2 regions of the Paenibacillus sp. MY03 genome follow, and region 1 is predicted to be linked to the other one. Evidence: riboswitches for the same ligand, from Rfam matches in the RefSeq annotation. Region 1 holds a riboswitch; the other holds the start of a gene.
The links. A riboswitch is a leader RNA that binds a small molecule or an ion and turns the genes downstream of it on or off. The one in region 1 is predicted to bind thiamine pyrophosphate.

Region 1 (7,390 bases):
GTTCATAGAATATATGCCGATCGGCCATGCCGACGAGAATTGGCGGAAACATTATCTTCCTCTTTCCCGCGTGATCGAGATTGCGGAGGAAGAAGGGTATAAGCTGTCGCGGAAGGAAGGCGTGACAGGCAACGGCCCTTCCGACGATTGGCAGATGGCAGGGGCTGTCGGCTCCTTTGGCTTGATCCATCCCATCAGCGACCACTTCTGCAGCAACTGCAATCGTCTGAGGTTAACGGCTGATGGCAATCTAAAACCTTGTCTGTACTGGGTGGATGAGCTTAACGTTAAGGAAGCGCTCGGGGATCCGGATGCCATAAAGCAATTGTATTACAAAGCGCTGGATATTAAGCCGGAGAATCACGAGATGGCCGCGAAGCTGGCGAATTCGGCGCAATCTCATGTGCCGACGGAACGACGCATGTCGCAAATCGGAGGATAAGGTATGGAGATAAAAGTTGTGCTCATGCACAGCAATGACATTCATAGCCGGCTGGAGAACGCAGCGCGAATTTCGACCATGATCGCCGAGGAGCGAAGAACATGGGGAGCGGACCGCGTGCTTGCGGTAGACTGCGGCGATCATATGGATCGGATGAGACAAGAGACGGAAGGCAGCGACGGAGAGGTTAATATCAGACTTCTGCAGGAGGCCGGTTACGAGGCAGTTACGCTGGGCAACAACGAGGGACTGACCTATACGCCGGAGACGTTGGAACAGCTGTACGCCCCCGTGTCGGAGTTTAGCGTCGTCTGTGCCAATCTGCTCACGCTGGAGACGGGGGAACGCCCAGAGTGGCTGTGCCCCAGCCGGATTATCGTCAAGAACGGTCTCCGGATCGGCCTTATCGGCGCTACGGCCGCTTTCGGCCAGTTCTATGAGCTGCTGGGCTGGAAGGCGACTGAGCCCATGGAGGCGATTCGTGCCGAAGCGGAGCGGCTGCAGGGTAGAGCTGACGTTGTCGTCGTATTATCGCATCTCGGCATTCGATTCGATCAAAAGCTGGCGGAAGAAGTTCCGGGCATCCATCTTATTCTGGGCGGACATACGCACCATCTGCTGGAAGTGCCGCTTATCGTTAACGGAGTTATGATCGCGGCAGCTGGGAAGTTCGGCGAATACGTCGGACGCATCGAGATTGGCTGGGATGAAGCCCGGTCCGAGCCCTTGCTGCGCGGGCAAGCCATTCCCACCGGCGCCTACGCCGAGAGACCTGCGGCGGAGGATATTATCCACGAGTTCCGCGAATCCAGCCGCGTCAGTCTGGGACGAGTGGCCGCCTTTCTCAACGAACCTCTACCGTCTCATCCGGGACGCGAAAATCCGCTTTCCAATCTGCTCGCGATCGGCATCAGGCGATGGACAAATGCCGAGATCGGGATTGTTAACGCAGGACAGCTGCTTGGCGGTCTCGCGATTGGGGAAGTAACCGCCGGAGAGCTTCATGCCATCTGTCCTTCGCCGATTAATCCGTGCCTGATGACCATCGCCGGGTCCAAGCTGAGGACGGCGCTGGAGCAATCGCTCCAGGAGGAATTCGCTTCCAAGCCGATCAAAGGCTTTGGCTTTCGGGGTGAGGTGCTCGGAGGCCTTGCAATTGACGGCATGACGGTGGAATTCGACATGCGCCGGGAGCCGATGGATCGTATCGTCGAAGCGCGAGTAAACGGCTCGCTCCTGGAGGACGGAAGGCTCTATGAGGTAGGCTCGATTGATATGTTCAGCTTTAAGGTGGGCTACGAGTCTTTGGCCGAGGCGGAGAGTTATCGCTATTATTTGCCGGAGTTCATCCGCGATGTGCTGGAGCGGGAATTAAGCTCCGAGCCTTCGCTGAGGAGCTGCAAAGAGAAACGTTGGCATCGTTTGTAAGCTTATGTCGTCACATTTTAGAAAATTTCGGAGTTTTTTGTCGAACAATTAGCATATTATGGTTGCGAAAATTCGCATTTTCACGTAAATTAACAATACAAGATCGTATTTCCGATATGTATAGTTAGGGACGTCACAGCGGGGAAGGACCGAGAAAATGCGTTTGCTATCCATTATGCAGTGCAAGCCGGGAATGAGACTGGCCAAGAGAATATTTTCGGAAGACGGCATCGTGCTGCTTGGCGAGAGGATGGAGCTTACCAGCCGGCTAATCACGAGGCTTGCCGAATGCGGGGTTCAATACGTATACATCGAAGATGCGCGAACGGAGGATATTAATCCCCCCACCCTGATCCGCGAAGATACGTTCCGAATGGCGGTTAAAGAAATCCGTACGAATTTCCGCACGCTGATGGAGCGGCCTAATAGGAAAAAGGGCTCCGCCTACCCCTATATCGCCCAGCCCTTTAAAGCGATGATGAACTTAATTATAGATGATCTGTCCAATCAGGAAGATGCCATGATCATGCTTATGAACATGGGAACAGTCGATCATTATCTGTTCCAGCATTCGCTGAACGTTTGCGTATACTCGACGCTACTAGGCATGTCGAGCGGTTACTCGCGCGACGAACTGACGACCCTTGGTCTCGGAGCTCTGCTGCATGATATTGGCAAGACGCAGATTAACGTCAATGTACTAAAGAAGCCGGATCAGCTGACCAGAGAAGAATTCGAACTTATGAAGCGTCACCCTCAGCTCGGTTATGAAATGTTAAAGGATCAGCCGAACTTGTCGCTTCTCGTGGCGCATTGCGCCTTCCAGCATCATGAGCGACTGGACGGCAGCGGATATCCGCGAGGCATCAAGGGCAATGAAATTCATGACTACGCGAAGTGGATCGGCCTGGTCGATTCTTACGACGCCATGACGACTAACCGCGTGTACCGGTCTCCGATGCTGCCGCATGATGCGATGGAGCGGTTGTACGCGGGCACGGGCACTTTGTACGAGCAGCGGATGCTGCAGCTGTTCCGGGACAAGGTGGCGATCTATCCCATCGGCATGTCCGTCCGATTAATGACGGGTGAGCGAGGCATCGTCGTAGATCTAAATTCCTCCTACCCGCACCGCCCTGTGGTACGAGTCCTCAGCAACGAAGCGGGAGAAGAGCTTAAGGCGCCGTACGAGATCGATCTGTCCAAGCAGCTTACAGTCATGATCGTCGGAGTAAACGACGAAGAGACGGACGTGCCGCTTGTGTCAGGCATTTAACTGAACCCCGAGCCATTGATGCTTGCATTTACCGCAATGCAGCGATGGTTGTTTCAAGAGGCCCGCAAGGCCTCTTTTTTCTGTCGGCTCTTGGATGAAGTCCATCCGGGCGACGTTTTTACACCATTTTATTTGCTTCCTCAAACATCTCACATTACAATAATAGAAGATATGATGGCAAGCGGACTTTTTGACCACAATAGAATTTATTAGTTTTTGAGCATTCGAAAACCAAAATTCAATTTGGCGATAAATCCAACCTTTAATCGTGGTCGCTCATCTTGAAAGGCTTCGATAGAGGATTTCTCAACAACCTCTAGAACGGAAGTTAGGTGCTGAAAGCTGATGAAACCGATGAACAAGCTGGATACGACATGGCCGCATTTGGGCATGACATCCCGCGACATACTGCCTCCTTTGACTCCCTCCAATGACCCTTGGGATCCGCTTAACTCGCTTAAGCAATTCGGTCGCCATGTACTGACAAGCGTGGAGATGACGGTTACGAATTTATGCAATATGCGCTGCGAGCACTGTGCCGTAGGCGATACGCTGGTCATGATGGAGCCAGCCAAAATTCCGCTGGACAACATGCTGCGCCGTCTGGACGAGGTCGAGCATCTGCAGACGATCAGCATTACGGGCGGCGAGCCCACCTTCTCGGAACGTACCGTCAAGGAATATATGCTGCCGCTTCTGCAATACGCGAGAAGCCGGGGCGTTCGCTCGCAGATTAACTCCAATGTAACTTTGCCTTATAACAGGTACGAGCTTTTGGCTCCTTACCTCGACGTTATGCATATCTCGTTTAACTACACGTCGGCGCAGGACTTCCATGAGATCGGCTTCGCCAAAGCGGGTCATGCCGTCTCCAAGGAAGCGGCAGCCAAGCTGTACGCACGAATGATCGACAACGCCAAGCGGCTCAGCGATGCAGGCGTGCTCGTGTCCGCCGAATCCATGATCAATTATCGGACGCATGAAAAGATCGATCAAATTCATGAGCTGATTCTTGAAATGGGCTGTCAGCGTCATGAGGTTCATCCCATGTACCCAAGCTCATTCGCCCGCGATCTGCCCGTCATTACGAAGGAGCAGATGCGCAAAGCGGTAGAACTGCTGCTGGATCGCCGCGATCCGTCGGTCTGGATGCTGTTCGGCACGTTGCCTTTCTACCAATGCAGCGACGATGCAGAGGATCGTAGACTGCTCAGAAGATTGGCGGGCGAGCCTAACGTGACGGTCAGGAACGATCCCGACGGACGGAACCGTCTCAACGTCAACTTGTTCACGGGCGACGTGTTCGTCACCGACTTCTCCGACGTGCCGGCGTTCGGCAATATCTCGACGTCCCGCCTCGACGACGTATTCGGCAAGTGGCTGGATCACAAGCTCGCGCGAAGCGTAAATTGTTATTGTCCCGCAGCCGCTTGCTGCGGTCCCAACCTGCTAGTAAAGGATATGTATTACGGCGACGTCGATTTCCACATGCGCGAAGCCAAGCTTGAATAGAAATAGAGGAAGGAGGGATAACCCGCATGTCTATAAGGACAATCGTGCTTATCGCGGTAGGTTTGCTGCTTATTTATTTGATGTTCACCGTAGGCGCGCCGTTCTTGCTTGCATTGATCGTAGCGATCTTTCTGGAGCCGCTGACCGTATTCCTGATGAAGCGATTCCGGCTCAACCGGCTGGTGTCCGCCGTCATATCCAGTACATTGTTTACGGTCATTCTCGTCGGTCTCATCGTGTTGCTGGGAATGAAGATTATCGCAGAGCTGATTGCATTTCTGGAGAAAGTGCCGAATTACTTCGAAAATGCAAGCACTTTTGTCGACAATCTGCTCGTTGACGCCAGAGGGCTGTACCAGAATCTTCCTCCAGACGCCATCGCGACGCTGGAAGAATATCTGATGAGCCTAACGAACACGATTACTTCGATGGTAGGCAAGCTGTCATCGACGGTCTTGGGCTTCGCTTCGACGCTCCCGGGCATGTTCATCTTCTTTATCGTCTTCCTGGTTGCCGTCTACATGTTCAGCTTTAGCCTTAATACGATGAAGGCATCCGTCTTGTCCTTCTTCGACGAATCGTCGCGTTCCCAAGTGGACCAGGTGCTGAACAATCTGCGCAAGTCGATCTTCGGCTTCCTGCGCTCCCAGATTATTCTTAGCGGCATGACCTACATACTTTCACTGATCGGATTGCTCATACTTGGCATCAAATATCCTATGGCTATCGCGCTGCTCATCATTATTGTGGATATTTTGCCTATTTTGGGCACAGGCTCCGTGCTTGTTCCATGGGCATCGTATCTGCTGCTGACGGGCGATATCTATACCGGCATCGGGCTGATTGTGTTGTTCCTCGTCATTACGGTATTCCGCCGCATCGTGGAACCGAAAATTCTGGGAGATTCCGTCGGTATCGGCGCGCTTCCGGCACTGATCAGCCTCTATGTAGGCTTTAAGCTTGTCGGCGTTATCGGCGTATTTATCGGTCCGCTCGTCGTCATTATTTATATGGCGGCAAGGCAAGCGGGACTGTTCCAGCAGAAGATCAAGCTGTAAGTATTTGGGGAAGTTAGGGTTGACAGGAGCAGCGAGCACGAAGTATAGTCAAACAAGGAAATCCACTAGGGGCGCCGAAAGGCTGAGATAAAGCGATTGCTTTGGTCCCTTTGAACCTGATCTGGGTCATGCCAGCGTAGGAAAGTGGGACATAGGATACCGGCTTGCCGGTCGCCGAAGGCAACTTCGACGGCTTTGTGCAAGCCTAAGTATCAACGTCATTGCGCGTTTGCGTGAGTGGCGTCGACCATTAACTTTCTTATATGTTGAGTATGCCTCCAGGTGGAATTCCACAAATTCCATGAGGAGGTTTTTTGTTATGCCGATTATGACAACGCCATTGCCGGGAAGCCGCAAGGTCTATGTAGAAGGGAGTCATTCTTCCATTCGCGTGCCGATGCGCGAGATAGCGCTGACTCCGAGCCAGTCGAGAAGCGGAGAGGAGACTCCGAACGAGCCGGTGCTCGTCTACGATGCGAGCGGTCCATATACGGATACGGGCTACCGGGCCGACGTCAGAAAGGGGCTGCCGCCGCTTCGTGAAACATGGATCGTGGATCGCGAGGATGTCGAGCGATATGAAGGACGCGAGGTGAAGCCCGAGGACAACGGCTTCGTATCCGAGGAGAGAGCCAGGACGAGAGGCGCCGAGGTATTTCCGAACCTGGATCGCAAGCCGCTTCGGGCGAAGGAAGGACGCAATGTGACGCAGCTTCACTACGCCAGACAAGGCATCGTTACGCCGGAGATGGAGTACATCGCGATACGCGAAGGGATGGAGCCGGAATTCGTAAGGGACGAAGTGGCAAGGGGGCGGGCTATTATCCCCGCGAACATCAATCATCCCGAATGCGAGCCGATGATTATCGGACGAGGGTTCCATGTAAAGATCAATGCCAACATCGGCAACTCCGCCGTTGCCTCCTCCATTGAGGAAGAGGTAGAGAAGATGACGTGGGCGACCAGATGGGGAGCCGATACGATCATGGATCTGTCGACAGGCAAGAACATCCATACGACCCGGGAATGGATCGTGCGCAATTCGCCGGTTCCGGTAGGGACCGTGCCGATCTATCAGGCGCTAGAGAAGGTGAACGGCAAAGCGGAGGATCTCAGCTGGGAGGTATTTAGAGATACCTTGATCGAGCAGGCGGAGCAAGGCGTCGACTACTTCACGATCCATGCGGGCGTATTGCTTCGGTACATCCCGCTGACGGCCAAGCGCGTAACGGGGATCGTATCTCGCGGCGGCTCTATTATGGCAGCCTGGTGTCTGGCTCATCACAAGGAGAACTTCCTGTATACGCACTTCGAAGAAATCTGCCTCATCATGAAGCGTTACGACGTGTCGTTTTCGCTTGGCGACGGCTTGCGGCCAGGCTCCATCGCGGATGCCAACGACGATGCGCAATTCGCGGAGCTCGATACGCTGGGAGAGCTGACGAAGATTGCCTGGAAACATGACGTGCAAGTGATGATTGAAGGTCCCGGGCATGTACCGATGCATTTGATCAAAGAAAACATGGACCGCCAACTGGAAGTATGCGACGAAGCGCCGTTCTACACGCTGGGTCCGCTGACGACCGACATCGCGCCGGGCTACGACCATATTACGTCCGCGATCGGAGCGGCGATGATCGGCTGGTTCGGCACGGCGATGCTCTGCTACGTAAC
Region 2 (7,390 bases), on a different contig from region 1:
CGGCAATATTTGAATGCTTACCAACGCGTTTGCCATCTGTTTGTTCCCCTCTCCGAAGTTATCTTCAATCCGACCGGAGCATCCGCTCCATTGGCCGATCCGTCCTTATATGCCTGGCTCCCGTTACTCCCGTTATTCCGGCAGGAACTCGTTCGTGAACGCCTTCTCCGCTTCCAGCTTGCCCTCGAGCAGTCCTTGATCGAACATCCAGTTTGCGTAATTCTCCCATATGCTCAACTTCTGCTCGCCCCAGCGCGGCGCGTCGTCCCGATACTTCGGACTGAGCCACTTCTGGCTGGCACGCACAAGATCCGCGTTCAGATCCGGCTCCGCCTTGATCAGCACTTCAGCCGCATCCTCCGGATTGTCGATCGTGAATTGATAACCTTCGGCCGCTCCCGCCGCGAACGCCTTCACCGTCTCGGGATCCGACTTGATCTGCTCCTCGTTCGTCACCAAGACCGGCGTATAATAGTCCAGCTTGTCGCTGTAGTCCGTCAGATAAACCATGTTCAGCTCTTCGCCGCGCAGCTCTGCCTCGACGCCAGTCCAGGCATAGTAGATCCAAGCGAAATCGATATCCCGCTCCACGGCCGCAAAGAAGTCGCTGTCGCCGATGCTCATAATGTCGACCTTGCTGACATCGCCTCCGTCCGCCTGCATAAGGGCATCGATGACGGATTCTTCTACCGGAGCTCCCCAGCCGCCATAACGCTGTCCTTCGAATTTTTTGGGCGAATCGATGCCTTTCGCCTTCGGCGAGGCGAAACCCGAGGTGTTATGCTGAATGACCGCAGCGATGGAGACGATCGGCACGCCAGCGATGCGGGCCATCGTGACCGACTCCTGGTAGCTGACGCCGAACGCGGCATCGCCGGAAGCGACCATCGCATCGGCGCCGTCTTGTCCCGGCTGAATAATCTCGACGTCCAGGCCGTGCTTCTCGAAGAAACCGTTGTCCCGAGCGACATATAATCCCGTATGGTTCGTATTCGGCGTCCAATCGAGCACGACCTTCACCTTCTTAAGCTCCTTCTCGCCTCCAGCGCCGCTATCACCTTCCGGCTCATTGCCGCCGCAGCCGGCGATCGTCAACGTCAAGGCCAGCACCGTAGCCGTGAGCCCTCTTCCCCATAATCCCTTCTTCTTGTGCAGCATGTGTACTTCCCCTCTCCGCCTTCTATGTCTTCTGGATTGACGTTCCTGCTCTTTCCCTTATTCCAAAAAAAATCGCCCTCCTGTTCAGGAGGGCGAGTTGCAATCGGCTTGGTACGCGCTTGTCATCACGATTCGCGCGCAGTCCCAACGACTGTACGCCAAATCATGAAGAAGCGCTCGCTTCACGTTCCTACGCCGGCATTATCCGGATCAGGTATACGGGTCGGAATGTTGTCATTCCCTCTCAGCCGGCCTAACCAGCTCCCCGGAGCATATTCGGTTTCGTCAATTACGTAACCAATTATAGCAGACTCCGCGGGTAATGCCAGCATTATTTTCCCATGTTTATCGTTCTATTCGCTCGCCGGCAACTTTTTATACCGCTTCCGCACTCCGATCACAACCATGATCAGCGGAATGGCGACCTGGTAGATGGGCATCATCTTCAACGTCACGTCGAGTCCCAGCCATATATGAAACGTATGATTGGGCTCCAAAAACGACATCGCATAGACGACGACTCCGACGGGAAGCAGCAGATTACGGGTCTCGATGCCTGTCGAGCTGTGAAAGACGAACACGGAAGCAAGGTACAGAGCCGTTATCTTCACGTACAGTCCGATAAACAGAAGCAAGGTCACGATGACGTCTAGGCGTTCCAGGAAATTGGCCAGCCGGATCAGTTGCACAGCTTGCAGCAGCGGCAATGAGGTAGCGCCGGCCAACGCCGGACCCAGCACGCATAGAATCAGCATATTCATGAAGATAAGGAACAGGGATACGCCGCCTTGCGACCATATCGTCATTTTGGTTATCGATTTTTTTTCATTGACCAGGCTCCAGAAAACGAACATGACGAAGAGCTGTCCGAACGGAAAGGAAATAAGATCAGGAAAAGCCGCTTGGAGTACGGGCATAGGTCCATTTTCCATGATCGGAAAGATCTGGTCCAGTTTCACGACGCCGCTGAAGAACAGCAGGAATACAATGATGAGGTAGCTACCGGCAGCAATCGGGAACAACATCTGCACGACCCGAACGAATACTTCCACGCCTTTGCTAGCCGTATAAGCCGCAACAAGCAGGATGCACAGCATAATCGCCCATTGCGGCGTAAATTGCAGCAGGGCGGCGGTCGTCAGCTCGCCGACATCCCGTACGTTCCTCATACATTCGTAAGCGAACCACAACGCAAAAACGCAGCCCAGCGCGGCGCCGATCGGTTTGCCGAAATGGATTTTCAACAGTTCCCCAAGGTCAGCTTCCGGCGCTCTTCGCTGAATAAACAGATAAATGGTCGTCAATAGAAGTCCCGTCGCCGCGGCAATTGCCATGGCGATCCATGAGTCTTGTTTCGCTTTGATGCCAAGCTCGAACAGCGGCGTGCTGCCGATCAGGAACAAAATAATCAGCAGCGCAAGCTGACTCTTGCCGATTTGCTGTCGCAAAGCCTTTCCTCCCTTCATTCGATTCCGGCGCCTCGCTACTTACCAGTATCCTCCTGTATTTGCTTAAAGTTGTTGCCGCTTGATCCGGTCGTGGACAGTTTGAAGGACACATTAACCGATACTGTCGTCGCCGGGAAAGTCTCTCTCCAGTTCGAGACTTCCTGCTTCCATAACTTCGGATATTTTTTGTGAATGAGATTGCCGAAGCCGACGACATCCGCTTTGCTCGCGCTGATCGCTCTCCAGCCGCTCAAGGCGGTGGAACGGATTTCCTCCTCGATTTTCCGCTCGATTGCTTCGATCTTATCCGGCTTGCTAATATCGCCCTTGCAATTGTACTCCAGCAGCGAGCCCTCGGCCTTGATGTCCACGTCGATTCGCCATTTGCCGTCCTTGTAGCTTGGGGTCCGTTTCGACTCCGCCCGCACGACGCGGATGGAGGAATCCTTTTTGGCGGACTTTCGATCCGAGCACGCGAAGCCGACCGTCGTCCTGTCGACCGTATTGTTTAGCCAATTAATGCCGCTGCTTTCCCGATTATCCACCCATCCCACCAGCTTATCTCCCACGATGAGCCCCAGCTCGCTCAGCCGGATCTTCGATGGCGAAGACGACTGTCCCAGCTGCTGACCGCGTTCCGTGCCGCCCTCCATTTCTACCTGGGAGAGCACGGGAAGACCGGTGGCCTGCACGCTGCTGAACAAATCCATCAGGACATCGTTGATCGTCATTTGGCGGAACGAAGAGTTGTTCGCCTCCTCGTTGCCGATCATCCGGTGGATAGCTTCGCCGGGATTCTGTTCGAACGGCATCAATTGCTCGAGCAATTGGCGCGCGTTGCTTTTGGACAAAAATACGTTGACGTTCTCTCTGGAATCAAGATTGCGAAGGTACGTTTCCAGCAGCTGCCCCAGCCCCTTGCGAGCGGCATCCTGTCCCACAATTACAATCTGGTTATGCGAGAAATACAGCCGCCTGGACGTCTCCTGACTCGCCTTGCTAATCGCAGACCGGAAGTTCTCCGCTCGCGAGGAGAAGACGTTGATTGCCGCTCCATTGCTCCCGCCAGAATGGCCGGATATCGCCTTCGGGATGATGATCTGGTAGGTCAGCACCCACTCGCCATCCTCCCAATCGACGCCCGTCGCGGATACGATCGCAATTTCGTTATGCTCCGCCCGGTTTCCACAGCCCGGCAGAGTGGCCAGTACGACTAGCAGAAGCACCGCCCTAATCGTCTTCAACGCACTCCCTCCTTACGGCTTTTTGATTTGCCTTTGTGCAATCGGTCTCTTCGAGCGTTTCATTCGCTTGGGATTACGCAGCTTCAGATCCTGGGGACGAAGCACGATGGCCCACCATGGGATTCGTACGAATACGTCTCGCCATAAGCCTCTGAAGCTGGCTCCGGGAGCCACGGGCGACATGTAGGGCACTCCGAAGGAGCGCAGCGAAGCAAGGTGAACCAGAATGAACAATATGGCGATAAAAAGGCCGAAAAAACCGAGAAACCCGGCCACAAGCATCAATCCGAACCGGATGATGCGGGACGTCGCGGCAATGTTGAATTCCGGCATGACGAAGCTTGCGATCGCCGTAAAGGATACGACAATGACGATGCCTGCCGAGACGATTCCCGCCTGCACTGCCGCTTGTCCAAGCACTAGCGCTCCGATTATGGAGATGGCAGAGCCGATCGCTCTCGGCATGCGAAATCCGGCTTCGCTCAGCACCTCGAAGGCAAGCACCATAAGCAGCGCCTCCACGAGACCCGGGAACGGAACCCCCTCCCTCTGGGCAGCCAAGCTGATGAGCAAAGTTGTGGGCAGCAACTCCTGATGAAAGGTCGTCACCGCAATATAGAGCGCGGGGAGCAACATGGACACCGCATAGGCCCCATAACGAATCATCCTGACGAACGAAGCGATGTCAAACCTATGGTAGTAATCTTCCGTCGACTGGAAGAAGTTGAATAACGTAATGGGCGCAATCAGCGCGATCGGAGTGCCTTCTACGACAATTGCAACCCTGCCCTCCAGCAAGGATGCGGCTACCGTATCGGGACGCTCCGTGTTCATAAGCGTAGGGAACAGCGTAAACGTTTCGTCCTGGATAAACTCTTCGATATAACCGCTCTCAAGCACGCCGTCGATCTCGATATCGGCGAGCCGCCGGTACACCTCCTTGACGACTGCCTCGTCCGCGATCCCGTTCATATAGAGGACTGCTACATCCGTGTGAGTCTCGCTCCCTATTTTGTGCGTTTGCACATGCAAGTTAGGAGAACGAATAATACGTCTGATTAAGCTGACGTTTGTATTTAAATCCTCTACGAACCCCCGCTGCGGACCGCGAATGACCGTCTGCGTCAGCGCGCTGTCGACCGACCGCTGCTCGCCTCCGCCTACGCCTGCCATAAGCACGGCCGCATGGCCTTCCGCCGCGATCAAGCACATGCCTCCGGTCATGAGTTGGATCGCCTCTTCCAGCATCAACACGTCTTTTACCTGACCGACGGATAAGATGCTTGTCCGGAGAGCCTCCAGCAACCCGGGCTCCTCTTTGCCGGCGGGCTTCGGAAGCTGCATGGACATGAGCGGACTAAGCACAGATTCATTAATCGTCGACTCGTCAACGATTCCTCTTATGTACATGAGCGCGAGCTCGCGCTCCGGAGCCGCATCGCTGCGGAACAGTCTGACGACGAGGTCGCTGCTTCCTCCAAATCGTTCGTAAATCGCTCGCACGTTCGCTTTCAGCGAAGATTGGAACGGCCTTTCATGGGATGTTTCGGATTGTTTCATGGCGCACCCTCTGTTTCCATAATGCCCTTATGTTGGCACTTTCTTACTGAGATTATGTATGGCACCATCCCGCTCGCGCGCTAATACAATGTTACAACGAACGTCAGGAAGAAAGGGTGTTGGAGCAATGCTCGGCATTAGCTTGTGCATGATTGTCAAGAACGAGGAAGAAAGTTTAGGCCGCTGCCTATCCTCGGTGCGCGACGTCGTCGACGAAATCGTGATCGTTGATACCGGCTCCACGGACCGCACCAAAGAGATCGCAGCATCCTTCGGCGCGACGATCTACGATTTTGAGTGGATCGATCACTTCGCCGCCGCTCGCAACTACGCTTTCGATCGAGCGACACAGCCGTTCATTTTATGGCTGGATGCCGATGACGTAGTCGAGCCGGAGGACAGAGCGCGGCTTAAGACCCTCAAGGAAGAGAACGACGAGGATTTCCCTTACGACAGCGTCTCCATGAATTACCACCTTACCTTTGATCATAAGGGCAACCCCGTCTTCAGTCTGCGCCGCAATCGGCTGGTCAGACGCAGCCTCGGCTTCCGCTGGATCGGTCCCGTACATGAATATTTGGCTGTCTTCGGCCGTATCCTCCATAGCGATATCGCCGTTACCCATCGCAAAGAGCGGCTTCATACCGACCGCAATCTGCGCATTTATCTTAAACGTCGGGATGCCGGCGAAACCTTCTCTCCGCGCGACCAATATTATTTTGCTAACGAGCTTCGGGATAACCGCCGGAACGAGGAGGCCATTGAGTGGTACGGCCGATTTCTGGACGGCGGCAAGGGCTGGGTGGAGGATAATATCGGAGCTTGCATGAAGCAGGCGGATTGCTACGGACGGCTCAAGAACAGCAAGGGCCAACTGGCTTCTCTGTTCCGCTCCTTCGGCTACGACACTCCGCGTCCCGAAATTTGCTGCGAGCTCGGGAGCGTCTTCATCCGGCAAGAACGGTTCGAACAGGCTATTTACTGGTTCGGGCAAGCGTTAACGGTAGAACGGCCATCGGGCAACATGGGATCCACCGACCACGCAACGTCCACCTGGCTGCCCCATCTGCAACTAACCGTCTGCTACGACCGAATAGGCAACCGCGCCAAGGCGCTGGAGCATCATCGCCTAGCCATGACGTTTAATCCCGATCATCCCAGCATCCGATATAACGAAAATTATTTCAACAAAACCAAGACCTAGCGACGGCACCGCAATGTTGGCAGTCGTTAGCCGCTTCTTCATTGTCGTATTTCTACTACGCCAAAGGAGAAGCGGCTCCTCGTTGTGCGGCCAGCACGGCAAGCTCCAGCTTGTTTAGCAGCAGACCGTATTCATTCGTAATCTCGAAGTTCGGCGGGAAAGTCAGTTTTTGAAAATACTTGCCCACCTGCTCCGGTCCCCGGAACCAATCGCCGGTTTCCGGCGGCTCCGGCTCGTGATCTCCCCAAGCGGCATGCAGCGGCGGGCTGTAGAGCGGCGTGGAGCCCGGCTTCAGCTTGCCGCCAAGCAGCTTCTCTGCATAAAATCGCTCTGGCGGCTGATGCCGAATCGGCTGGAACAAGCCGGACGCATAGTCCGCGCGAGATCCGGTATGCTTAACGGCGGCAGCGAAGTTACGCACGCCGTCCAATACGCGGGGAATGCCGAATAACATGGCATAAAGTCTTTTGCCGAATTCGATTCGTTCATCCAGCGACTGAAAACGTTCCAGAATAAGCCCGGCGAGCTGCAGCTCTTCCCCTCTATTATCCATCCCGCAGCGATAAGGGAAAAACACCGCATTCATCTGCAGCAGCGACTGCAGGCCAAAGAACATCGTCCCCAGCACCCGCTCCTCGAAATAGGGATGGCGCGCGACCCGCTCGTCGATGTAATGCTGCTCGTTCACGATGAGCGCCGTCGACAACATGGCAGAGTCGCCGTCCCTCCAGAAATGCCTCCATACGGGCTCCATAAACGAAGATACGCCGAACGCC

Region 2: linked by a shared signal. The riboswitch ahead of B1748_RS10300 (ABC transporter substrate-binding protein) and the one ahead of thiC (phosphomethylpyrimidine synthase ThiC) in region 1 are both predicted to bind thiamine pyrophosphate.

The regions. Positions count from the first base shown of each region.
Region 1 is NZ_MXQD01000050.1:24,330-31,719, forward strand. It holds gene moaA (GTP 3',8-cyclase MoaA) at 1-442, shown strand, start outside; gene B1748_RS29375 (bifunctional metallophosphatase/5'-nucleotidase) at 446-1,870, shown strand; gene B1748_RS29380 (HD-GYP domain-containing protein) at 2,028-3,146, shown strand; gene yfkAB (radical SAM/CxCxxxxC motif protein YfkAB) at 3,501-4,658, shown strand; gene ytvI (sporulation integral membrane protein YtvI) at 4,685-5,716, shown strand; TPP riboswitch at 5,774-5,876, shown strand; gene thiC (phosphomethylpyrimidine synthase ThiC) at 6,036-7,390, shown strand, end outside.
Region 2 is NZ_MXQD01000008.1:247,097-254,486, reverse strand. It holds gene B1748_RS10305 (thiamine-binding protein) at 1-36, opposite strand, end outside; gene B1748_RS10300 (ABC transporter substrate-binding protein) at 133-1,158, opposite strand; TPP riboswitch at 1,328-1,436, opposite strand; gene B1748_RS10295 (GerAB/ArcD/ProY family transporter) at 1,512-2,606, opposite strand; gene B1748_RS10290 (Ger(x)C family spore germination protein) at 2,642-3,850, opposite strand; gene B1748_RS10285 (spore germination protein) at 3,863-5,410, opposite strand; gene B1748_RS10280 (glycosyltransferase) at 5,538-6,614, shown strand; gene B1748_RS10275 (DUF2515 domain-containing protein) at 6,670-7,390, opposite strand, start outside.